3 regions of the Enterobacter quasiroggenkampii genome follow, and region 2 is predicted to be linked to each of the others. Evidence: predicted binding sites of a transcription regulator. Region 2 holds the regulator's gene; each other region holds the start of a gene.
What was found. The regulator CRP, encoded in region 2, controls carbon source genes, mostly activating them, when cyclic AMP is high. The targets are predictions, from matches to a motif close to ATGTGANNNNNNTCACAT.

Region 1 (7,955 bases), 1.1 Mb from region 2:
GCGATTTGGCATCGACGACGGGTTGATAGACCACATAAAACTGACCGCGCTTGATGGCGCTTAAAATTTCTTTACCCGGATTGAGCCGAATGCTGAGGATGTAGTAGTTAAGCGATCCGGCACAAATACCGCATACCAGCCCGAAAAACAGCGCATAGAGGATTTCATCGCCTGTCCATGCGTCCGCATACAGGTTGATGGTCAGGGGGACGTCTTTCAGTGTCGCCGTGCGGACCGGGATGTCATGCAGTTCGTGTGCATGAACCAGGGTGCTGGACCGCGTCGACAGCGCGTTATCGCCGATGATGATGGCGATACCCGCGAACTCGTCCTGGCGCTCCGTGTAGAGCAGGTAAGGCGTCAGATTAATATTCACTGAGGTGAACACGCCGCCATCTTTTACTAATGGGTTGCGGTACCAGATCGCAATCGCAGGCTCATCAGGCAGCATGGGGGTACCCGGAAGCAGGGCCATATCGATCTGTTTATCGATGTTCAGCTCAGGTATCAGCGTCTTCATCGGGACATTCATCGGGCCTGTCGCGGAAGAGCAGAACGCCATCTTGTCCCTGACCAGCAGGAAGGCGCGAACGTTAATGCTGAAGGCCGCGCGTGAGGTGAGTTCCTGATTGACGTCGTGGCAGGTATTTAGCGTGAGGGGCTGGAGAACATTGACCGCTTTTTTTAAATCGTCGAAATAGCTCCCCATGTAGGCGCTCACATCATTCACCAGGGTGTCGAATTTGACTTCTCGCTTGTGGTAACTCCAGGAAAATTGCAGGGAACCCAGGAGCAGGGCGGTAATGAGACCAGTGATAATACTGAGGATCAGTATCTTGCGATTACTGGAGAAGTAGCGGGTAAGCATAGACGTCGTGATTCCTGAAAAGCCGCTGGATGTATTCAGTGTAACGGGCAAAAAAAAACACTGCCGAAGCAGTGCTTTTTTTCATCATATCGCCAGCCAAGGGATAACCAACGATACAATAGCGATATTAACTGCGGGTCAGTACGCGGCGCGCTTCGTTATAACGCTTCTTCCAGTACGGTTCGTTCATGCTGGAAATGGTCACACCGCTGCTGGTGGAAGCATGTACAAACTGGTCATTACCAATGTAGATGCCAACATGTCGACCTGTCGAACCGGCACGGAACAGAACTAAATCACCGGTGCGCAGTTTGGTACGTGAAATCGACTTGCCCATCTCCTGCTGTTCATAGGTCGAACGCGGAAGATCTAACCCAAATTGCTCGCGGAACGTACGCTGTACAAAACCGGAACAATCAATACCTGTTTTCGTGCTGCCGCCAAGACGATAACGCACGCCTTTCCAGTCAGCATACTGGTCCATAATTCGGGACTTCACGTCCAGATTACGTACCATATTTTCAAATTCATCCTGAGAGGCTTGCAGTGAAGAGGAATCTTCCATTCCCACAACACGCGTCTCAGGATGCATATTCTTTGCGGTGTTCGATGTACTACATGCAGATAACAGTACCGCGACTGCTATCGCCGGGATCCCCCGTAAGATATATCTCAGAAACGGTTGAGATTTGACCATTTTGTTTATTATCCCTTGAAGTCCTTAACGACAAATATCGTTATAAAAATGCCAAACGTGACGAGACTAATTATCTGTTCACATTGAGACAATTCTTTCTGGTCACATTTGTGGCGTAGCGCACAAAATTATTCACCATCGAAATAATTATCCCTATGGGGCAAAACGAGTTCGAGATTAACCGATTGCCAGGGGTATTGCGAGTAAAAAAAGCCTTTTTTTTATAAGAAAATGTGATACAGAAAGTAAAAATCCGTAATTGCTTAAAATGCGGTCAGATCCGAGGCTTTATCGCGCAATTGCTTCATTTTTATCATGAATGTGATGACAAGAATATGACACTGGGAAAAGATCGTGGCGGGAAGGCTATCGGGGATCATGTCGATCCCTGATAGCTCACGTTAATTTAAGTTAGTTTTTTGTTCAATTATTGTTGCGCTTTACCGGGAAGGTAGCGATCGAACAGCGCTATTATCCTGTCGCTCAGTGGGGTCATCAAACACCACGGCAGCGCAATCAGCGCAACGGAAAGCGAACCGACGGCAATATCGGTGAACCAGTGAGCGCCAATCATTACGCGCGGGAAGGCAAAAACCACAAAAATAATCAGGGCTATGGCAAACGCTTTTCTGCCGAAATAGCGAAGCATAATTGCGGAAAAAATAAGCAGCATCATGCCGTGATCGCCAGGGAAACTGTCCTTCGACGCATCTTTTGTTGGAATATGCAGCAGCTCACTGACGCGATAAATATCGGTGAAAAAGAGCGTTGGGCTGGAACGCTTAACCGGAATAATCGCGGTGGCCAGCTGGTTAATGATGACAGCAAACAGCAGCATCACCAGACCGATAATCAGAATACGTCGGCGTCCTGCTTTATCTTCTTTCAGCCAGAAAGAGAGCATCAGGCAGCCCATCGCCAGCAGCGAGAAGCCGTCAAAGGCACGGTTGTTGGTGATGGCCACCAGCCACAGAAACGCCTTGCTCTTCACCAGCTCCTGGTTGAAGAAGTGGAAGAGGGCAGAATCCAGTGGGAACCAGAAACCATGATTCACCGGGATATACCAGGAGAAGAAAAGCGCCAGACCGGCGACATTAAGCAGTAATATCAGGGGAAATCGAGTTGTCATAACGTTCTGCATAGAGTGAAAACTGGGGCAACGTTAGCCGCCCGAACTTAAACGAATCCTCAACAGGCTGGACTGGAGGGCATTCCAGTCGGCGTTAACCGCACTAATTAACTCTATTCGGCTGTCGGGCGGCGCCACGTTTTGCGTTTCAATAAAGAAATCGTCGCCCTGCCGGTTGATCCGCACCAGTCCGTCCGGCGTGCGCATGATCCCTTTCACGCGATCGACGGGCGCAAGGCGGGCCCACTCCAGGATCCCAATGGTGTCAAAAACGGTTTCAGCATCAAAAATCCATCCGCAGGCCTGATATCCCTGACCGCTGTTCAGATTACGACGCCAGCGCTGGTGCTCCGGCAGACTCAGGGCTGCCAGACCCTGCTTAACCGGGTGACTGTGCGCATGCTCCGCGCTGGCGGGCAACGCGGTGAGGTTCAGACGAGGCAGGTCAAGCAGGGCGCTATCAATATTCCCCTGGGTGGCCTGCACCCGCGTGCGATTGCCGCCAAAATGGTGCCACCACGCCTCCAGCGCGGCCTGGCTTTCTGGCGTGGCGCGATCTTCCTTGTTGGCGACGATCACATCCGCCGAGGCAAGCTGATCGCGGAAGTTCTCGTTGGCCACCGCCTTGTCATCCAGAAGCTGGCGCGGATCGAGCAGGCACAGGGTGGCGCGCAGATCGATCCACGGCTCGTAAACCGGGGCTGTCAGCAAATCGAGGATCTGCTTCGGGTGACCCAGCCCGGTGGGTTCAATCAGCAGGCGGTCAGGTTTGCCCTGACGCAGTAGGGTATTGAGCCCGACCTGCATCGGCAGGCCATTAACGCAGCACATGCATCCGCCGGGGATCTCTTTAATCATCGCGCCGCTGGATGACAGCAACGCGCCGTCAACGCCCACCTCGCCAAATTCATTGACCAGCACGGCCCACTTCTCGGCCGGATCTTTATTCGCCAGCAGGTGGAGAATTGAGGTGGTTTTACCGCTGCCGAGAAAACCGGTGATGAGGTTGGTTTTGGTCACGTGCGCTCCGGATGAGAATTGTGATGCTATAACACTGTTCTCTATCCTGGCGAAAAACGGGCCCCGTGAGAAGGGGAAGGGCGAACGGAGGCCTCATCCGTTCGCATTAAGCGCAATAATCGTTAAAGATTTAACGTTTCGATAACAGCCTGACGCGCGCCGTGGCGGGTAATGCGCTCATAGGCCTGGCTGACAGCCTCCACAAAAACGCGATTATGCGCAAGATCGTGCCCGAAGACCTCACTCAGCCCCAGCAGCGCGTGGACGCGGTTGGCGTCGCTGCTGGCGTCGACGATGGCGCGGATTTTATCGCTGAGGGGATCGCGAACATCAATTGCGTTTCCGCGTTCGTCGGTACCGCTGACGTAGCGTATCCAGCCGGCCACGCCCAGGGCCAGCAGCGACCACGGCGTATTTCGCTCAAGATGAACGCGGATCCCGTCCAGCATTCTCTGGGGCAGCTTCTGGCTACCGTCCATCGCGATTTGCCAGGTCCGATGCTGGAGGGCCGGGTTGGCAAAGCGTTCGATCAGACTATCGGCGTATGCCGTGAGGTCGACATCCTTGATGCGCAACGTGGGGGCCTGCTCGTCCAGCATCAGCCGACGGGCGGCTTCGCGGAACGCCGCGTCCTCCATACATTCATTTATATGAGCGTAGCCCGCGAGGTACCCCAGATACGCCAGGAAAGAGTGGCTGCCGTTGAGCATGCGTAATTTCATCTGCTCCCAAGGCAGCACATCCTGCACCATCTGGACACCCGCCACTTCCCACTCGGGACGCCCGGCGACAAAATTATCTTCCACGACCCACTGAATGAACGGCTCGCAGCTGATGGCGCACGGATCTTCCACGCCGAGCGCGTCGGTGATTTCCGCCAGCGAGGCCTCCGTTGCGGCGGGCACAATCCTGTCGACCATCGTCCCCGGGAAACTCACGTGGCTATCAATCCATTCAGATAACCCTGCGGAACGTTTTTGCGCCATGCCCAGCACCGCGTTTTTCACCACGTGCCCGTTGTCAGGGATATTGTCGCAGGACAGCACGGTAAACGCAGGCAAGCCGCGCTCGCGGCGGCGGTGGAGGGCTTCGACCAGGATGCCAGGGGCCGAATGTGGCTCGGAGGGGTTTTCAAGGTCGTGGACGATCCGGGGGTTATTCAGATCGAGTTTTCCGGTCGCGGGATCGATGCAATAGCCTTTTTCCGTGATGGTGAGCGAGACAATCGCAACCTGAGGCTCGCAAAATTTCTCAATAATGGCGGGCAGAGAGTCCAGCTTTGCGTTCAGGCATTCATGGACAGCACCGACGATAATGGCCTCATTTCCTTCAGCCCCTTTTTCCAGCACGGTGAACAGATGATCCTGCGCGCGCAGCTGGCTCATCAGCACATCGCCGCTGAAAAGGCTAATCTCACAAATCCCCCAGTCGCCGCCTTTTTCATTCAGCACCCGGTTTGTTAACAATGCCTGGTGCGCACGGTGAAACGCGCCAAAGCCAAAGTGGACGATGCGGGAGCGTAATGACTGGCGATCGTAGCGAGGTTGCTGAACCCGGGCAGGAAGGGCGGTGGAGGCAATTGTCTTCATGAGATACACACCTGATTAACCATTAATTAACAATGCCAGTGTAAAGTTATATGACAGCAAATAAAATTGGTGAGCCGTAAATATCCCCGTTATGTGAGTTTGATCAATCAATGTGTGGCGGTGTATTGACCCTTCACGGCAAACATGTATGGTAGTCGTCATTGCAGTAGCACATATTGGTATAACAACTTAAGAGGGTGAGGCAATGGAACAAACCTGGCGTTGGTACGGGCCGAACGATCCGGTTTCTCTTGATGATGTGCGTCAGGCTGGCGCAACGGGTGTCGTCACGGCGCTGCATCATATTCCTAACGGTCAGGTCTGGCCGGTAGAGGAAATACAGACGCGTCAGGCGCTGCTGGCGGAGAAGGGATTAACCTGGTCTGTGGTAGAAAGCATTCCGGTTCATGAAGATATCAAAACCCATTCAGGGGAGTACCAGACCTGGATTGCTAACTACCAGCAGAGCATCCGTAACCTTGCGGCCTGCGGCATTGATACGGTTTGCTACAACTTCATGCCTATCCTGGACTGGACGCGAACCGATCTTGAATATCAGATGCCGGACGGCTCGAAAGCGCTGCGTTTCGATCAGATTGCCTTTGCGGCATTCGAACTGCACATTCTGAAACGCCCTGGCGCCGACGCGGATTACACCGCGGAAGAGCAGCAGCAGGCGCTCGCGTGGTTTAACGCCGCCAGTGACGCAGATATCGAAAAGCTGACCCGTAATATTATTGCGGGCCTGCCGGGGGCTGAAGAAGGGTATACGCTGGATCAGTTCCGCGCCCGCCTGGCGGAATACGGCGATATTGATAAGCAGCAGCTGCGTGAAAACATGGCGTATTTCCTGCGCGCTATCGTGCCGGTTGCGGAAGAGGTAGGGGTTCGCCTGGCCGTACATCCGGACGATCCACCGCGTCCAATCCTCGGCCTGCCGCGTATCGTATCCACGATTGAAGATATGCAGTGGCTGAAAGAGACGGTCGACAGCATCTATAACGGCTTCACCATGTGTACCGGCTCCTACGGTGTGCGGGCGGATAACGACCTGGTGCGGATGATTGAAACCTTCGGCGATCGTATCCACTTCACGCATCTGCGCGCGACCTGCCGCGAAGAGAACCCAAAAACCTTCCACGAGGCGGCGCACCTGGGCGGTGATGTGAATATGGTGGCGGTGGTAGACGCCATTCTGGCGGAAGAGGCGCGTCGCAAGCAGACTGGCGATGTGCGTCCTATTCCGTTCCGTCCTGACCACGGCCATCAGATGCTGGACGATCTGCGCAAAAAAACTAACCCGGGTTATTCGGCGATTGGCCGTCTTAAAGGGATGGCGGAAGTGCGCGGCGTTGAGCTGGCGCTGAAGATGACGAAGTATCCGGAGCTGCTGTAACCGGAATTGCCGGGTGGCGGCTTCGTCTTACCCGGCCTACAAAAACACAAAAACCGGCTTCAGGGCCGGTTTTTTCGTAGGTCGGGTAAGCGTAGCGCCACCCGACAAATGCCGCAATCAGTCAGCGCGACCCATATAGCGTTTTTCTTCAATATGGATGCGGATCTTCTCGCCAGCAGAGAGGTATTCCGGTACCTGCACAACCAGGCCGGTTGTCAGGGTCGCCGGTTTGTTGCGGGCACTTGCGGATGCGCCTTTGATGCCAGGTGCCGTTTCAACGATTTCCAGATCGACCGTCTGAGGCAGTTCCAGCGCCAGCAGCACGCCGTCCCAGGTCAGAACCTGCATGTCTGGCATACCGCCTTCCGGGATGAACAGCAGCTCTTCTTCAATCTGATCTTTGGTGAAGATGTACGGGGTGTAATCTTCTTTGTCCATGAACACATATTCGTTGCCGTCGATGTAGGAGAAATCAACATAGCGACGGGTCAGGGTCACGGTATCAACGATATCGTCACCTTTAAAGCGCTCTTCCACCTTCAGGCCGGTACGCACATCGGCGAAACGCATTTTGTACAGCGTAGCTGCACCACGGGCGCTTGGTGCCTGAATATCGATATCTTTCACAATCAGCAGTTTGCCGTTGTAATTCAGTACCATACCTTTCTTAATTTCGTTCGCTCTTGGCATTGCAGTAATCCTGTTTACGGGAGGTAAAAAATATCGCGCCAAATTACTCGCGCGCGGCCTTTCAGGCAAGAGGAATTCGTGGCTTTTGCTATCAATACGCAAAAGGTGTTACTGTGCGCGCGATGCCCGACTGTACGGGCATCCGCCAGCGAAAGAGAGCATTTATGGATTGCCGTCCCGATTGTGGCGCGTGCTGTACTGCACCGTCCATTTCAAGCCCCATTCCAGGAATGCCCGAGGGCAAGCCTGCCAATACCCGCTGCGTTCAGCTCTCGGAAACCAACCTGTGCATGATCTTTGGCTCACCGCTGCGTCCGAAGGTCTGCTCCGGGCTTCAGCCCACGGCCGAAATGTGTGGCAGCACGCGCGAGCAGGCGATGACGTACCTTCTTGAGCTTGAATCGCTCACCGCACCTTAAACGTCTTTAATCTTCGCCAGACAGCCTATCGTCAGCGTACACATCACCAGCGCAATCCAGAACACCGTGTGATAGTTCCAGATTTCGGCCACAACACCGGCCATTGAGCCGGCAATAATCCAGCCCACGCGGGTGGTATTAGTATAA
Region 2 (7,955 bases):
TACCGCGGACAAAGACAGCGCGACCAGCCAGTTCTTCCTCAACGTGGCGGATAACGCCTTCCTCGACCACGGTCAGCGCGACTTCGGCTATGCCGTTTTCGGTAAAATTGTGAAAGGGATGGACGTCGCCGACAAGATTTCTCAGGTGCCTACTCACGACGTCGGTCCGTACCAGAATGTGCCGTCAAAACCTGTCGTGATCCTCTCCGCAAAAGTTCTGCCGTAATTCTTCTGAACGCGGGCTTCTCCTGCCCGCGTGATGTCGCCCTCCCTGCGAAAGCGCGTTTTGCTGCTTATACTTGTGGCAAACGGACTATTCAGGGAGGCGTTAAGTGAAAAAACTCACCGACAAGCAAAAATCCCGTCTCTGGGAGCAGCAGCGTAGCGTTAACTTTCAGGCCAGTTGTCTCCTTGAGAAAGGTAATGGTCCATCGGATCCCGACATTGAGACCCTGGAGCTTGGGCCTTCCGCGCCCGGGTTACCCCATCTGTGCCTTATTCACCGCCATCTCTACCGCAGAGAGATGAAGCGGGCAGGGGAGTTCCGTACCGACGATATTTTCAAGGGGGATATTCCCTTCTGCCATTTCGAATACATCGAGAAGATGGGGAATGAACTGATGGCGGCGCTGGAAAGCGAAAAGTATCTTGTGGGTCTTGAGAAAGCGGCGTTTGTTGACCGGGTTAGCCACTATTACTGCGAAATCAACATGCTGCACCCGTTTATGCGCGGCAATGGCATTGCCCAACGGGTGTTCTTCGAGCAGCTGGCGCTTCACGCGGGTTACGCGCTGGACTGGCGCGATATCGATCCTGAGCAGTGGGTGACCGCTAACCGCAGCGGCGCAACGGGGGATTTAACCGCGCTAAACGCTATCTTTGCCAAAGTAGTGAGCGAAGCGCGGGAATCTGAGTAGAATAGGGCGGCATTTTTTTCGGGAGCCGCCATGATTCTGCTGATTGATAACTACGATTCCTTCACCTGGAACCTTTACCAGTATTTTTGCGAACTGGGTGCAGAGGTGGTTGTTCGTCGCAACGACGAGATCGAGCTCGCCGATATCGAGACGCTGGCTCCGCAGAAAATCGTGATTTCACCCGGCCCCTGCACGCCGTCGGAATCGGGTATTTCGCTGGAGGTTATCCAGCACTATGCTGGCAGGCTGCCGATCCTGGGCGTCTGCCTGGGTCATCAGGCGATTGCCCAGGCGTTTGGTGCTACCATCGTGCGGGCCGCCAAAGTGATGCACGGTAAAACCTCGCCGGTCACGCACGTGGGCACCGGGGTGTTCACGGGGCTCAATAATCCGTTAACCGTGACGCGCTACCACTCGCTGGTGATTGACCCGCCGACGCTGCCTGACGGCTTTGAGGTGACCGCCTGGAGCGATACGCAGGAGATCATGGGGATTCGCCATCGCGAATGGGATCTCGAGGGCGTGCAGTTCCATCCGGAAAGTATCCTCAGCGAGCAGGGGCACGCGCTGCTGGCAAATTTCCTCCATCGCTGAATATCTGTTGCCTTGCTGTGATTTTTTATGCATATTTTGTGATTATATTTTCACAATTAATGTGACATAAAATGGATGGGCATGACATGGCAACTGAACAACCAGCAATTACCCGCGCAACATTTGATGAAGTAATCCTGCCGATTTATGCACCGGCTGAGTTTATCCCGGTGAAGGGGAAAGGCAGCCGCGTCTGGGATCAGCAGGGTAAAGAGTATGTGGATTTCGCGGGCGGAATTGCGGTCACGGCGCTGGGTCATTGCCATCCCGCGCTGGTGGAGGCGCTGAAAACCCAGGGCGAAACCCTGTGGCACACCAGCAACGTCTTTACCAACGAGCCAGCGCTGCGCCTGGGCCGCAAGATCATTGAGGCGACCTTTGCCGAGCGCGTGCTGTTTATGAACTCCGGCACCGAAGCCAACGAAACCGCCTTTAAGCTGGCGCGCTACTACGCGACTACGCGCCACAGCCCGTATAAAACCAAAATCATCGCCTTCCATAACGCTTTCCACGGGCGCTCCTTCTTTACCGTCTCCGTTGGCGGCCAGCCGAAGTATTCCGACGGGTTTGGCCCGAAGCCGGCCGACATCGTCCACGTGCCGTTTAACGATCTGCACGCGGTGAAAGCGGTGATGGACGACCACACCTGCGCGGTGGTGGTGGAACCTATTCAGGGGGAAGGCGGCGTGACCGCGGCAACCCAGGAGTTCCTGAAAGGGCTGCGAGCGCTGTGCGACGAACATCAGGCGCTGCTGGTCTTTGATGAAGTGCAGTGCGGAATGGGACGTACCGGGGACCTGTTTGCCTATATGCACTACGGCGTGACGCCGGATATTCTGACCAGCGCGAAAGCGCTCGGCGGTGGATTCCCGGTAAGTGCGGTCCTGACGACGCAGGAGATCGCCTCCGCGTTCCACGTCGGTTCTCACGGCTCAACCTACGGCGGTAACCCGCTGGCGAGCGCCGTGGCGGGTGCCGCGTTCGACATCATCAACACACCAGAGGTGTTGAACGGCGTTAGCGCGAAGCGCGAGCTGTTTGTGAAACACCTGAAAAAGATTGATGAGCAGTACGACGTGTTCAGCGAGATCCGTGGGATGGGGCTGCTGATTGGCGCTGAGCTGAAGCCGCAGTACAAGGGCCGCGCGCGTGATTTCCTGCACGCCGCCGCTCGCGAAGGGGTGATGGTGCTCAACGCCGGGCCGGACGTCATGCGCTTTGCGCCGTCGCTGGTGGTGGAAGATAAGGATATTGAAGACGGATTAACCCGCTTTGCCGCGGCGGTTGCGAAGATCGTCCAGCAGAATTAGTACGGCGTTCGTTTCAACACGCGCGTTAACCAAACCCCATGATGCGGACGCTGACGCCATGCCACCGACGAAATGGTGTGCATGGTGTTCAGATGCCCCAGCACGCGCTGTAAATGCTGTTCCAGGGTGCTCATTGGGCCGTGGGTCAGCGTTTCCGGCGCTTCCAGAATATTTGAATCCCCCGACTCACCCGGCGAGTCATACTCCAGACGCTGCTGACACCGCTGCAACGCAATTTCACACGACTGCAAATAGCGCTGCGCCAGATCCGGCGTGAGCATCGTGTGCTCGCGCGCCAGCGTGGTCATAGCGTTAATGTGCTCGACGATAAACTGGCTGTGCGTCACCCAGAGCTTCATATCGGCCAGATAGTGTGAGTTAAAGCCCGGCTCCTGCATCGCCTGGTTGAGCGAGTTAAACAGGGCGTTGTGCGCCTGGTTAACCTTCATGCGCTGATACGCCAGCGGGGAGGGCTGCGGGTCGTCGCTCAGGATCAGGCGAATGGCCTGCTGGTCGGCTTCCAGCGCGTCGTGGGCGTTCTGCCTGAGCAGTCCGCTTTGCCACTGCGGCCAGAGCCAGACCATACCGCCGAAGGCAATCAGGCAGCCGATCAGGGTATCGATCAGCCTGGCTACAATAAACTGTTCGCCATTGAGCGTGAGTAGTTGCAGGGTGTAAACCGCCGTCACCGTGAAGCCCACCATCGCCCAGCCGTAGTTTTTGCGGATAATCAGGTAACTCACCAGCGTGATCGCCAGCATCCCTGCCAGGGTGTAGCCTTCCGGCACGTGGAAGTGCAGCGTCACGCCCGCAATGATCAGCCCGGCCATGGTGCCGCCCGCCCGATGCAGAATACGTACCCGCGTGGCGCCGTAGCCGTTCTGGGTGACAAACAGCACAGTCATTAAGATCCAGTAGGGTTTCGGCAGATGCAGCGCCATGCCCATCAGGCTGGCGGTACTGAGCATCACGCTAATTCGTGCGGCGTTGCGCAGGGCGGACGATTTAAGCGACAGATAGCTCCTGAGCGCGGGCAATAACGGCAGCCGTTTTTGTTTATCCGCCATCAGGTCGCGCGGATAGAGCGGGCGCTGGGTGCGCAGCACGCGGGCGATGCGGCTGAAGTGCCAGGCGGCAAACTGGCCGACCGGGTTATCCGGATGCTGACGGGCGATTTTCTCCAGCGCGCCGAGCTGTTTTTCCATGTTAAATCGCATGGGGTAGCGGTGGTAAAGAATATCGTCTGCCAGCACCCGCAGACGTGCCGAAACGGTCTGCGCGTTCCAGCGGATCACCGCTTCGGCGTGGCTGCGCTCGACCAGCTTTTGCACCTCCTGCGGATGGTGCAGGCTCACGGAGATATGCTCCTGCAGATCCAGCCCGACCTGGAAGGTGCGCAGCAGCCGTTTGTACTCGTGGTTCTTGTTGGCGGCGAGCATATGCAGCTGCTGATAGCACTGGCTTATCAGATCCACCACCTTCTGCTGGCGCGTCAGCAGCGGCGGTAAGGCTTTTTCCGGATCGGTATGCTGGGTCAGCAGGGTGTATTTGGCTTCGCAGTACTCTGCTAGCTGCACATAGAGCAGGCTCAGGGATTCGCGCAGCGGCTGTTCCCGCCACAGCCAGAACCAGAACCAGTTGAACAGCCCGTACCACAGTGTCCCCAGGGCGTAGATCAGCAGCGGCTCCCACACCGGCATATTCCCGGCGAGGCTTAGCGTAAAGATGGCCGCAATCAGCGAAGCGGGAAGCAGGCGAGCGTGCAGCGAACTGATTTCCGCCGTGACGCCGAGCGTCATCGCCAGCACGGTCAGGATCAGCGGCAGCGGGATATCACGAGCCAGTAACAGCTGTACGGCAAGGCTACAGCCGGCAAACAGGCAGCCACCAATAATCAGGCGTTTGAAAAAGCGCTTATGCGGCGTGTCCAGACCGGCGATGTTGCAGCAGGCGGGCACGAGGGAAAACAGCAGGCCTTGCTGAAGGTGTCCGAGGATCAGGCCTATGGCCACGGGTAGACACAACACCAGCGTTTGTCGCAGTGCGTAGTTAACTTCCGGGTGATAAATCAGCCTGCGCCACATGGGGAGTAGAGACAAAAACGGCGTGACACCTTGCGATGGCACGCCGTTTGAGCGGAATTAACGCGTTCCGTAGACCACGATGGTTTTACCGTGGGCGGAAATCAGGTTTTGATCTTCCAGCATTTTCAGGATACGGCCCACTGTTTCACGGGAGCAACCAACGATCTGACCAATTTCCTGACGGGTAATTTTAATTTGCATGCCGTCCGGGTGGGTCATGGCGTCCGGCTGTTTCGCCAGGTTCAGCAGAGTTTGTGCGATGCGGCCCGTCACGTCCAGGAAGGCGAGGTTGCCCACTTTCTCTGAGGTGACCTGCAGGCGGCGCGCCATCTGGGAAGAGAGACGCATCAGAATATCAGGGTTAACCTGAATCAGCTGACGGAACTTCTTGTAAGAAATTTCAGCCACTTCACATGCTGTCTTTGCACGAACCCAGGCGCTACGTTCCTGGCCCTCTTCAAACAGGCCCAGTTCACCGATGAAATCGCCCTGGTTCAGATAAGAAAGGATCATCTCTTTCCCTTCTTCATCTTTGATCAGCACTGCCACCGAGCCTTTAACGATGTAATACAACGTTTCCGCTTTTTCACCCTGGTGAATCAGCGTGCTCTTCGATGGGTACTTATGAATGTGGCAATGAGACAAGAACCATTCGAGAGTCGGGTCTGTTTGCGGTTTGCCAAGCACCATGCGCTGTTATCCTCTGTTATAAGCTGTCACCAGAGTCATCAGATGCATCCGGACTCTGGGGTTGCAATCGAATTCTTACCCATACCCTGGGAAGTCGGCTACCGTAACGTTTCGCAGCCAGTAAAGTTTGATGTCCTCTGCATACATGTGTAACGTCAATGTATTACTGTAGCATCCTGAGTGTTTTAGCATAGCTTTCGCCGCGTGTCTCCTGGTGTCTCGCTTCAGCATGATGCAGGTCGCCTTCCATTGCGAGAAATGTAACGCACGCGTAATCTGTCACCAAAAATGCAACGTTGGAGTTTAAGAATATGCAAGCGCGCGTGAAGTGGGTTGAAGGTTTAACGTTCCTGGGCGAATCCGCGTCAGGGCACCAGATTTTGATGGACGGTAACTCCGGCGATAAAGCGCCCAGCCCAATGGAAATGGTGCTGATGGCGGCAGGGGGATGCAGCGCCATTGACGTGGTGTCGATTCTGCAAAAAGGTCGTCATGACGTGACGGATTGTGAGGTGAAACTGACGTCAGAACGTCGCGAAGAGGCGCCACGCCTGTTCACCCACATTAATCTGCACTTTGTGGTTACCGGTAAGGCGCTGAAAGACGCGGCGGTTTCACGTGCGGTGGACCTGTCTGCCGAGAAGTACTGCTCTGTGGCGTTAATGCTGGAAAAAGCGGTAAAAATTACCCATTCGTATGAAGTGATCGAGGCTTAATCTTTTGGCGGGTGGCGCTTCGCTAACCCGCCCTACAAAAGCTACAACTGCACGAACGTAGGCCGGATAAGCGAAGCGTCATCCGGCAACAGACGTCACGCAATCTGCTTTCCTTCCATCAACCGCTCCACAAGCGGCGTCATGATGAGCTCCATCGCCAGCCCCATTTTTCCGCCCGGCACGACCAATGTATTCATGTGAGAAATAAACGAGCCCTGTAGCATCGCCAGCAGCCAGGGGTAATCAATGCCTTCGAGATTGCGGAAATGGATCACCACAAAGCTCTCATCCAGGGATGGGATACTTTTGGCCGCGAACGGGTTGGAGGTGTCCACCGTCGGCACGCGCTGGAAGTTGATATGGGTGCGGGAGAACTGCGGCGTCAGGAAGTTGATGTAATCTTCCATGGAGCGCACCACCGAGTCCATCACCGCCTCTCGCGAATGGCCGCGTTCGCTCATGTCACGCGTCAGCTTCTGGATCCACTCCAGGTTAACGATAGGCACCACGCCAACCAGCAGGTCCACTTGGCGCGCCACGTCGTGTTGCGGCGTGACCACGCCGCCGTGTAATCCTTCGTAAAACAGCACGTCGGTGGGTTCCGGCAGGGGCTGCCAGGGGGTAAAGGTACCCGGCACCTGATTCCAGGGAACGGCTTCATCATAGGTATGCAGATACTTGCGAGACTGCCCTTTGCCGCTCTGACCGTACTCAATAAAGGTTTGTTCCAGCAGGCCGAAGTCATTGGCTTCCGGACCGAAGTAGCTGATATGTTTTCCCAGATCGCGCGCCTTACGGATGGCCATGTCCATCTCCGGACGCGTGTAGCGGTGAAAGCTGTCGCCTTCGACCTCCGCCGCACGGAGATTCAGCTGGGCGAAAATCTTGCGAAATGCGAGGCTGGTGGTGGTGGTTCCCGCACCACTCGACCCCGTAACGGCAATAACCGGATGTCTGGCAGACATAGCAACTCCCTGACTGAAAAGGGTGGAAGATCAGCCGTGAAACGCGTTGCGGGGCATGATATTGACCGTCTCATGCAGTTCTGACCACACCAGCACCACGTCGCCGCTTTTCAGCTGGCGCTTTACATCGTTGACCTTTTGCTCAAGCGAGCGTTCCTGTTCACCATAATCGGTGCCTTCGCGTAATACAAAGCTTTCAATCAGATTATCGAGCGTTTCGGGAGCCAGATCCTGCCAGGGAATAATCATGTTGCACCGTCCAGATAAGGGGTTAGCCAGTCAGGAATACGCGTCTCAAGCCACATTTTCGGGCGGCGCAGCGTGCCGCCGATAAACCCGACGTGGCCGCCGTGCTCGGTCAACTGATAGTGAACGTTGTCGGGCAGGAATTCCTGAGCGGGAATCGAGTGATGATCCATAAACGGGTCATCTTTGGCATGAATGATCAGCGTCGGCTGCGTGATCTTGCTGAGCAGCGGCATGGCGCTGCACTGACGATAATAGTCAATCGCATCGGCGAAGCCGTGAATTTTCGCGGTGATCAGATCGTCGAATTCGCGAATGCGGCGCACTTTTTTCAACTGGCGCAGGCTGACCGGGAGGGTGTCCGGGTAGGCCTTCAGTTTACGCGCCGCGTTGGCCTTCAGCAGGTTGAGCAGGTAGCGCTGATAGACGCGGG
Region 3 (7,955 bases), 300 kb from region 2:
ACGGCAGCGGTAACTTTGCGCATCACTTGCTCCCAAAATCTTTCGTGTCGCGATTCAACGAGAGACAGTCTACGATTCAGGCTGCAAACATGCGTCAGGGGGTGTAAAACAACGTAAAGTCATGGATTAGACAGCCTTGATGTCGTAATTTCTGCCTCGGAGGTATTTAAACAATGAATAAAATCCTGTTAGTTGATGATGACCGAGAGCTCACATCCCTTTTAAAGGAGTTGCTCGACATGGAAGGTTTCAACGTCCTGGTTGCCCATGATGGCGAGCAGGCGCTGAGTCTCCTTGACGACAGCATCGATTTACTTTTGCTCGACGTGATGATGCCGAAGAAAAACGGTATTGATACGTTGAAAGAGCTTCGCCAGACACACCAGACTCCCGTTATCATGCTGACCGCTCGCGGCAGCGAACTCGATCGCGTACTCGGCCTTGAACTGGGCGCGGATGACTATTTACCGAAGCCGTTTAACGACCGCGAACTGGTCGCCCGTATTCGCGCGATCCTGCGTCGTTCCCACTGGAGCGAGCAGCAGCAGAATACCGACAACAGCTCGCCTACCCTTGAAGTCGACTCCCTGAGCCTGAACCCGGGCCGTCAGGAAGCGAGCTTTGATGGCCAGACGCTGGAACTGACCGGCACGGAGTTCACCCTGCTGTATCTGCTGGCGCAGCACCTCGGCCAGGTGGTTTCGCGTGAACATTTAAGCCAGGAAGTGCTGGGCAAACGTCTGACCCCGTTTGACCGCGCCATCGACATGCACATCTCTAACCTGCGCCGTAAGCTGCCGGAGCGTAAAGACGGTCATCCATGGTTTAAAACCCTGCGTGGTCGCGGTTATCTGATGGTTTCCGCTTCATGATAGGAAGCTTAACCGCCCGCATCTTCGCCATCTTCTGGCTGACGCTGGCACTGGTTTTAATGCTCGTACTGATGTTGCCAAAACTCGACTCACGCCAGATGACGGAGCTTCTCGACAGCGAGCAACGTCAGGGCGTGATGATCGAGCAGCACGTGGAAGCCGAGCTGGCAAACGATCCGCCAAACGATTTAATGTGGTGGCGCAGGCTGTTTCGCGCTATCGACAAGTGGGCGCCGCCCGGACAACGCCTGCTGCTGGTGACCAGCGAAGGCCGCGTGATTGGCGCCGATCGCAATGAAATGCAGATCATCCGCAACTTCATTGGCCAGGCAGATAACGCCGATCACCCCCAGAAGAAAAAATATGGCCGCGTAGAAATGGTGGGGCCGTTCTCCGTCAGAGATGGCGAGGATAACTATCAGCTCTACCTGATTCGCCCCGCGAGCAGCTCCCAGTCCGACTTCATCAACCTGCTGTTTGACCGCCCTCTCCTGCTGCTGATTGTTACTATGCTGGTCAGCTCGCCGCTGCTGTTATGGCTGGCGTGGAGCCTGGCAAAACCGGCGCGTAAGCTGAAAAATGCGGCTGATGAAGTGGCCCAGGGTAACCTGCGACAACATCCTGAACTGGAAGCCGGACCGCAGGAGTTCCTTGCCGCCGGGACCAGTTTTAACCAGATGGTGAGCGCTCTCGATCGCATGATGACGGCACAACAGCGTCTGCTGTCGGATATCTCGCACGAACTGCGCACCCCGCTTACGCGCTTACAGCTTGGCACCGCGCTGCTGCGCCGCCGCAGCGGGGAGAGCAAAGAGCTGGAGCGTATCGAAACCGAAGCGCATCGTCTGGACAGCATGATCAACGATCTGCTGGTCATGTCGCGCAATCAGCAGAAAAACGCGCTGGTGAGCGAAACGGTGAAAGCCAATCATCTGTGGCATGAAGTGCTGGATAACGCGGCGTTCGAAGCGGAGCAGATGGGCAAATCCTTCACCGTCAACTTCCCGCCGGGTCCATGGCCGCTGTACGGTAACCCCAACACGCTGGAAAGCGCGCTGGAGAATATCGTGCGTAACGCCCTGCGCTACTCGCACACGAAGATTGAGGTGGCGTTCTCGGTGGATAAAGACGGGATCACCGTCATTGTCGACGACGACGGTCCTGGCGTCAGCCCGGAAGACCGCGAGCAGATTTTCCGTCCGTTCTACCGCACCGACGAAGCGCGCGACCGGGAATCGGGCGGTACGGGACTGGGTCTGGCGATTGTGGAAACCGCCATGCAGCAGCACCGTGGATGGGTGAAAGCCGATGACAGTCCGCTGGGTGGGCTGCGGTTAACGCTGTGGCTACCGTTGTATAAGCGTTCGTAGCTGTTAGTGCCGGGTGGCGGCTTCGCCTTACCCGGCCTACTCTTTACGGAGGACTATTTACCCCACAACCTCCGCGAATTATCCTCGATCTTGCTGCTTAAACGCCGCTTCTGCATCGTTCTTGTCCAGCTGGTCGATAACCCCGCCGCCGACAGCAGGCGATGATACTGCTCGTCATCAAACGGCATATGCCAGGCAATGGCGCAGGCGTCGTAAACAGACACTTCACTCAGGCGTGATGCCAGCTCAAGCGGCGCATCCGCTGACACCTGCCCAGCCAGCACCACACGGTACAGCCAGCCGGTTTTACCCGCGCTTTGCATCTGAGCCGACATGTCATGAATACCGAAATGGAAGTTGAGCTTGAAGCACGGCGAGCGCGGCTGCGTCACCTGAATCAGGGCATCGCCCCAGCGGTAGATATCACCTATAAACACGTTCTTTTCGGTGAGCCCTTCGGTTGAGAGATTCTCGCCAAACGCGGGGGCGACGAAGAGGTCCGCCTGCTCGGGGAACTCGGTTTTCCAGTGCTGATAGTGCTCGCGAGGGTAGTGGCACAGTGCGCGCTCGGGCCCACCGTGGATCTTCTTTTCGGCCTGCTCGTCGCCCGCAAGCCCAAGGTCGGTTAACGTCAGCTCACCGTCGACCTGAATTTTGGCGATGGCGCTCGGGCGGCTGCCGTCGTACTCCCTTACCTTGCCTGTAAATACATTCACCGGGTAATGCATCGCTGCCTCCATTACGCAGATACAAAAAAAGCGAGCCATCAGACTCGCTTCTCACAGGCGTCAATGCAACCTTATTTTTTAGCGGCGAAACGCGCTGCTGCTTCGTCCCAGTTCACCACGTCCCAGAACGCTTTGATGTAGTCCGGGCGACGGTTCTGGAATTTCAGGTAGTAAGCGTGTTCCCACACGTCCAGACCCAGGATTGGGAAGCCGGATGCGCCAGAGATCGCTTCACCCATCAGCGGGGAGTCCTGGTTCGCGGTAGAAACCACCGCCAGTTTGTCACCTTTCAGAACCAGCCACGCCCAGCCGGAGCCGAAGCGGGTTGCAGCGGCTTTTTCGAATTCTGCTTTGAAGTTGTCAACAGAACCGAAGTCGCGCTCGATAGCCGCTTTCAGGTCGCCCTGCAGGGTGGTACCAGTTTTCAGGCCTTTCCAGAACAGGCTGTGGTTTGCGTGACCGCCCGCGTTGTTACGCAGCACGGTTTTCTTGTCCGCTGGCAGCTGGTCCAGCTTGGTGATCAGCTCTTCAACAGGCAGGTTAGCGAATTCTGGCAGGCTTTCCAGCGCGGCGTTCGCGTTGTTCACGTAAGTCTGGTGGTGTTTAGTGTGATGGATTTCCATCGTCTGCTTGTCGAAATGCGGTTCCAGTGCGTCGTAGGCATACGGCAGGGATGGCAGTGTATAACTCATAATCCTCTCCATTATTGTCGGGCGGCACAGCTGTTAATGCCGCGTAAGCAGTTGGTTCATTATAGTTAATTAAATGATATTGAAAATGATTATCAATGCCGTAGTTTTTATAAGGTTATTCAGTTTTCGATTAATAGCGGAAATGTGAGTCTGCTCACGCGGTTAACGTGCTGATTGCCATCCAGAACACCTGTGCGGCAACCTTCTGAAGGTTCCCGGGCTGCCTAATTTTTACACTCCTCAAGTCGAAGAGAAGCCACTGACGATAAAAACGATGAGGGTGTAAAAATGAATCATGCGATTACGATGGGTATCTTCTGGCATTTGATAGGCGCTGCCAGTGCAGCCTGTTTCTATGCTCCGTTTAAAAAGGTGAGAGGCTGGTCATGGGAAACCATGTGGTCCGTTGGCGGGGTCGTGTCCTGGCTGATTTTACCCTGGACCATTAGCGCCATGCTGCTGCCCGATTTCTGGGGCTACTTCTCCTCCTTCAGCGCCTCCACTCTGCTGCCGGTGTTCCTGTTCGGCGCGATGTGGGGCGTCGGTAACATCAACTATGGCCTCACCATGCGCTATCTCGGCATGTCGATGGGCATTGGTATCGCGATTGGCATTACGCTGATCGTCGGAACTCTGATGACGCCAGTTCTCAACGGCAACATCGAGGTGCTTATTAATACTCAGGGTGGGCGGATGACGCTCCTGGGCGTGCTGGTGGCGGTCGTTGGCGTAGGAATAGTGACTCGCGCGGGGCAGCTGAAAGAGCGCAAGATGGGCATTAAAGCTGAAGATTTTAACCTGAAGAAAGGTCTGCTGCTGGCGGTGATGTGCGGCATCTTCTCGGCCGGTATGTCGTTCGCGATGAATGCTGCCAGGCCTATGCATGAAGCCGCCGCCGCGCTGGGCGTCGATCCGCTGTATGTTGCGCTGCCAAGCTATGTCGTGATTATGGGTGGCGGCGCGATGGTTAACCTGGGCTTCTGCTTCATTCGTCTCGCAAAAGTGAAAAACCTGTCGATAAAAACCGACTTCTCGCTGGCAACATCGCTTATCATCACCAACGTGTTACTCTCCGCGCTCGGCGGGCTGATGTGGTATTTACAGTTTTTCTTCTACGCCTGGGGCCATGCCAGCATTCCGGTGCAATACGACTACGTAAGCTGGATGCTGCACATGAGTTTCTACGTACTGTGTGGCGGGCTGGTCGGTCTGGCGCTGAAAGAGTGGAAAAACGCCGGACATCGTCCGGTTGGCGTATTGAGCCTCGGCTGCGTGGTGATCATTATCGCTGCCAATATCGTTGGGCTCGGCATGGCAAACTGATCACGACCCCTTTCGACTGCGATGACGCCACTGTACCGGCGTCATCCCCACCTCGCGATTAAACACCACTGAAAAGTAGTTACTGTCTTCAAAGCCGCAGCACATCGCCACATCACTGACCATCCACTCCGTATGCTGCAGGAGATATTGTGCATGGCAGATGCGCAGCTGGCGCAGATAGTGGTTCACCGTCATCCCGGTCAGGGTGCGGAACTGCTGGCGCAACGCGCGCTCGCTGCACTGCTCCTGCTCGCAGAATTTCTCCAGTATAAAGTTTTTATTCAGGCTGCCCGCAAGCGTGGTGATGAGCTTATCCAGCAGCGCTTCCTGCGTCGTGGCGGAGGGGTTATCAGTGGCGTAACGATGACGCTTTAACGTCACCACCAGCTGGGCGAAAAGCAACTCCGCTAGCTGGTTAGAAACGGGGTCGTTCTTCTGGCTCTCCTGCTCCAGTTGAGAAATAACCTGCCGTACCTGAGCCATGCCGTTACTGCTTAAGCGCCAGTGCGGAGAACCCTTAGCATCAAGAAAACCCGGAATGCTTGCGGCCCAGTCTACGTTAAGCCTGAGCCTGTCCGGACAGTAAATAACGTTCTGCAGTACCAGGTCATTAACCGAGGCGTAGGAGTGTTTATCCTCCGCGCGAATATAGAACAGATCTCCGCGCGTGATGCGGTAGGGACGGTCGTTGAGGATGTGCAGGCCGTTACCGCGCCATACCAGCACCAGTTCGCAAAACTCGTGGGTATGTTCGGCAAAGACGTCTTGCGGGTAGCGGTCGGCCACCGTCACGGCCTGGCTCGCGGAGGCATAAAAATCATCTTTGCGAAGGATTAACTGAGCAGCCACACCACGACCTCTACGCCGAATAACCTGACACTATTAGCTTTTTTGCGGAAATAAAACGGTGACTGCCCTCGCGTTACTGAAGCATCGCGTCTTTCCCCTGACGAATATCACGCGGCGACCAGTTAAATTCCCGGCGAAACAGCGTTGAAAAGTGATTGCTGTCGCCAAAACCGCAGCAGTAGGCGATATCCGTGACGCTTTCGTCGGTATGACGTAAAAGATGACGCGCTTTGATCAGGCGCAGACGGTTGAGATATCGCTGCGGCGTCATACCGGTATGCTGCTTAAGCTGGCGATGCAGGGTGCGCAGCGACAGTGAAAAATCATCCGCAAGCGTTTCCCAGCAGACATCCTCAGCGAAATGATCTTCCAGCCAGGCCATCAGATGGTTCAGGCGCGCGTTGTTATCTTCCAGCCCTTCCACCAGGCTGCTGCGGCGCAGCAGCACCAGAAGCTGCATAAACAGCAGTTCGCGCGTGGCAATGGCGTGCGTCTCCCGCCCGTCCTCGCTCTGCTCCATTTGGCCCACCAGCTGACGCACCTGCTGCAGGGTGGACTGATTCACGCGCCAGTGCGACGGATAGTGTCCGTCTTGCTCCTGGGGCAACAGCTGATTCAGGCGCGAAAGAAACTGGAACGCATCCGGGGAACGGTAGAGCACATTCGTCAGATACAGGTTGTCGGTATGCTCATACAGGTGCCGATCGTGGTCGCGCACGAAGCACACCGTACCGCCGCTGATGGTATATGGCTGGCCATTGAAGACATGAATACCTGTCCCGCGCTCAACAATCACAATTTCATGAAAATCATGGTGATGCTCCGGGAACGCGGCCTGAGGAAGCCGTGGCTCAATCGCGACAGGCGCCCCTCCTGAAGGAAAAAAATCCACGCTGTGCAGTACGGTCATAACGGCCTCCACCAATGAAAAATGTTCTCAAAATAGTAATTAAGGCCTTCCGCACTCACCTTCAATTTTTGGCAGTAAACCTCGCAAAAGCTGTCCATTTTTCAAGAAACAGGGGGAAAGATCGGGAAATGCGGTCAGCGTCACACTGCCTGAAAATCCCGCCACCACTGGAAACTGTGAACTCCCTCACATTCACCTTTGCTTTCTTGCCAGCGCGAGATTTGGCCTGTCAGTGGTGAGAAGGTGACTTTTTCTTCCCTTTTTTACACTCACCGCTAATGACTTAAGAAAGGACCCGACTATGACTTTTCGCCATTGTGTGGCTGTCGATTTAGGCGCATCCAGCGGGCGCGTAATGCTCGCGAGCTGGGACCGTGAGCAGCACACGCTTGCGCTTCGCGAAATGCACCGTTTCGCCAACTGCCTGCAAAAGCAGGACGGTTTTGTTGCCTGGGATATCGATGCCCTGGAGGCGGAGATCCGTATCGGACTGAACAACGTCTGCAACGATGGTATTCGCATCGACAGCATCGGCATTGATACCTGGGGCGTGGACTACGTTCTGCTTGATAGCCATGGCGAACGCGTCGGCTTGCCAGTTTCTTATCGCGACAACCGCACCGACGGCCTGATGGCGCACGCTATCGCCCAGCTTGGCAAGGACAACATCTACAGACGCAGCGGCATTCAGTTTCTGCCGTTTAACACGCTTTATCAGCTGCGCGCTTTGGTCGAGCAACAGCCAGAGCTGGTGGCGGACGTGGCCCATGCGCTGCTGATCCCGGACTACCTGAGCTATCGCCTGACCGGCAACATGAACTGGGAATATACCAACGCCACCACCACGCAGTTGGTCAACATCAACTCGGATAACTGGGATGAACATCTGCTGGCCTGGACGGGAGCGTCGCCTTCCTGGTTCGGTACACCAACCCACCCGGGTAATGTGATCGGTCACTGGATTTGCCCACAGGGGAACGCAATTCCTGTCGTTGCCGTCGCCAGCCACGATACCGCCAGCGCGGTGATTGCTTCCCCACTTGCGAGCAAAGACGCGGCTTACCTCTCTTCCGGTACCTGGTCGCTGATGGGCTTTGAGAGCAAAACCCCGTACGCCAGCGATGCTGCCATGGCCGCAAACATTACCAACGAAGGGGGTGCCGAAGGCCGCTACCGCGTACTGAAAAACATCATGGGGCTGTGGCTGCTCC

Region 1: the regulator CRP is predicted to act here: its motif matches at 5,395-5,412, upstream of uxuA (mannonate dehydratase).
Region 3: the regulator CRP is predicted to act here: its motif matches at 6,873-6,890, upstream of rhaS (HTH-type transcriptional activator RhaS).

Annotation. Positions count from the first base shown of each region.
Region 1 is NZ_CP143745.1:3,784,796-3,792,750, reverse strand. It holds gene V1572_RS18120 (cyclic di-GMP phosphodiesterase) at 1-868, opposite strand, end outside; gene mepS (bifunctional murein DD-endopeptidase/murein LD-carboxypeptidase) at 996-1,565, opposite strand; gene V1572_RS18110 (phosphatase PAP2 family protein) at 1,993-2,694, opposite strand; gene V1572_RS18105 (CobW family GTP-binding protein) at 2,728-3,714, opposite strand; gene V1572_RS18100 (mannitol dehydrogenase family protein) at 3,837-5,303, opposite strand; gene uxuA (mannonate dehydratase) at 5,509-6,699, shown strand; gene yeiP (elongation factor P-like protein YeiP) at 6,817-7,389, opposite strand; gene V1572_RS18085 (YkgJ family cysteine cluster protein) at 7,554-7,808, shown strand; gene setB (sugar efflux transporter SetB) at 7,805-7,955, opposite strand, start outside.
Region 2 is NZ_CP143745.1:188,017-195,971, reverse strand. It holds gene ppiA (peptidylprolyl isomerase A) at 1-226, shown strand, start outside; gene V1572_RS01070 (putative adenosine monophosphate-protein transferase Fic) at 333-917, shown strand; gene pabA (aminodeoxychorismate synthase component 2) at 948-1,511, shown strand; gene V1572_RS01060 (aspartate aminotransferase family protein) at 1,598-2,821, shown strand; gene V1572_RS01055 (YccS/YhfK family putative transporter) at 2,818-4,905, opposite strand; gene crp (cAMP-activated global transcriptional regulator CRP) at 4,963-5,595, opposite strand; gene V1572_RS01045 (OsmC family protein) at 5,907-6,311, shown strand; gene V1572_RS01040 (phosphoribulokinase) at 6,407-7,276, opposite strand; gene V1572_RS01035 (YheU family protein) at 7,307-7,525, opposite strand; gene V1572_RS01030 (hydrolase) at 7,522-7,955, opposite strand, start outside.
Region 3 is NZ_CP143745.1:487,138-495,092, forward strand. It holds gene cpxP (cell-envelope stress modulator CpxP) at 1-23, opposite strand, end outside; gene cpxR (envelope stress response regulator transcription factor CpxR) at 174-872, shown strand; gene cpxA (envelope stress sensor histidine kinase CpxA) at 869-2,242, shown strand; gene yiiM (6-hydroxyaminopurine reductase) at 2,296-2,970, opposite strand; gene sodA (superoxide dismutase [Mn]) at 3,042-3,662, opposite strand; gene rhaT (L-rhamnose/proton symporter RhaT) at 3,951-4,985, shown strand; gene rhaR (HTH-type transcriptional activator RhaR) at 4,986-5,834, opposite strand; gene rhaS (HTH-type transcriptional activator RhaS) at 5,908-6,744, opposite strand; gene rhaB (rhamnulokinase) at 7,046-7,955, shown strand, end outside.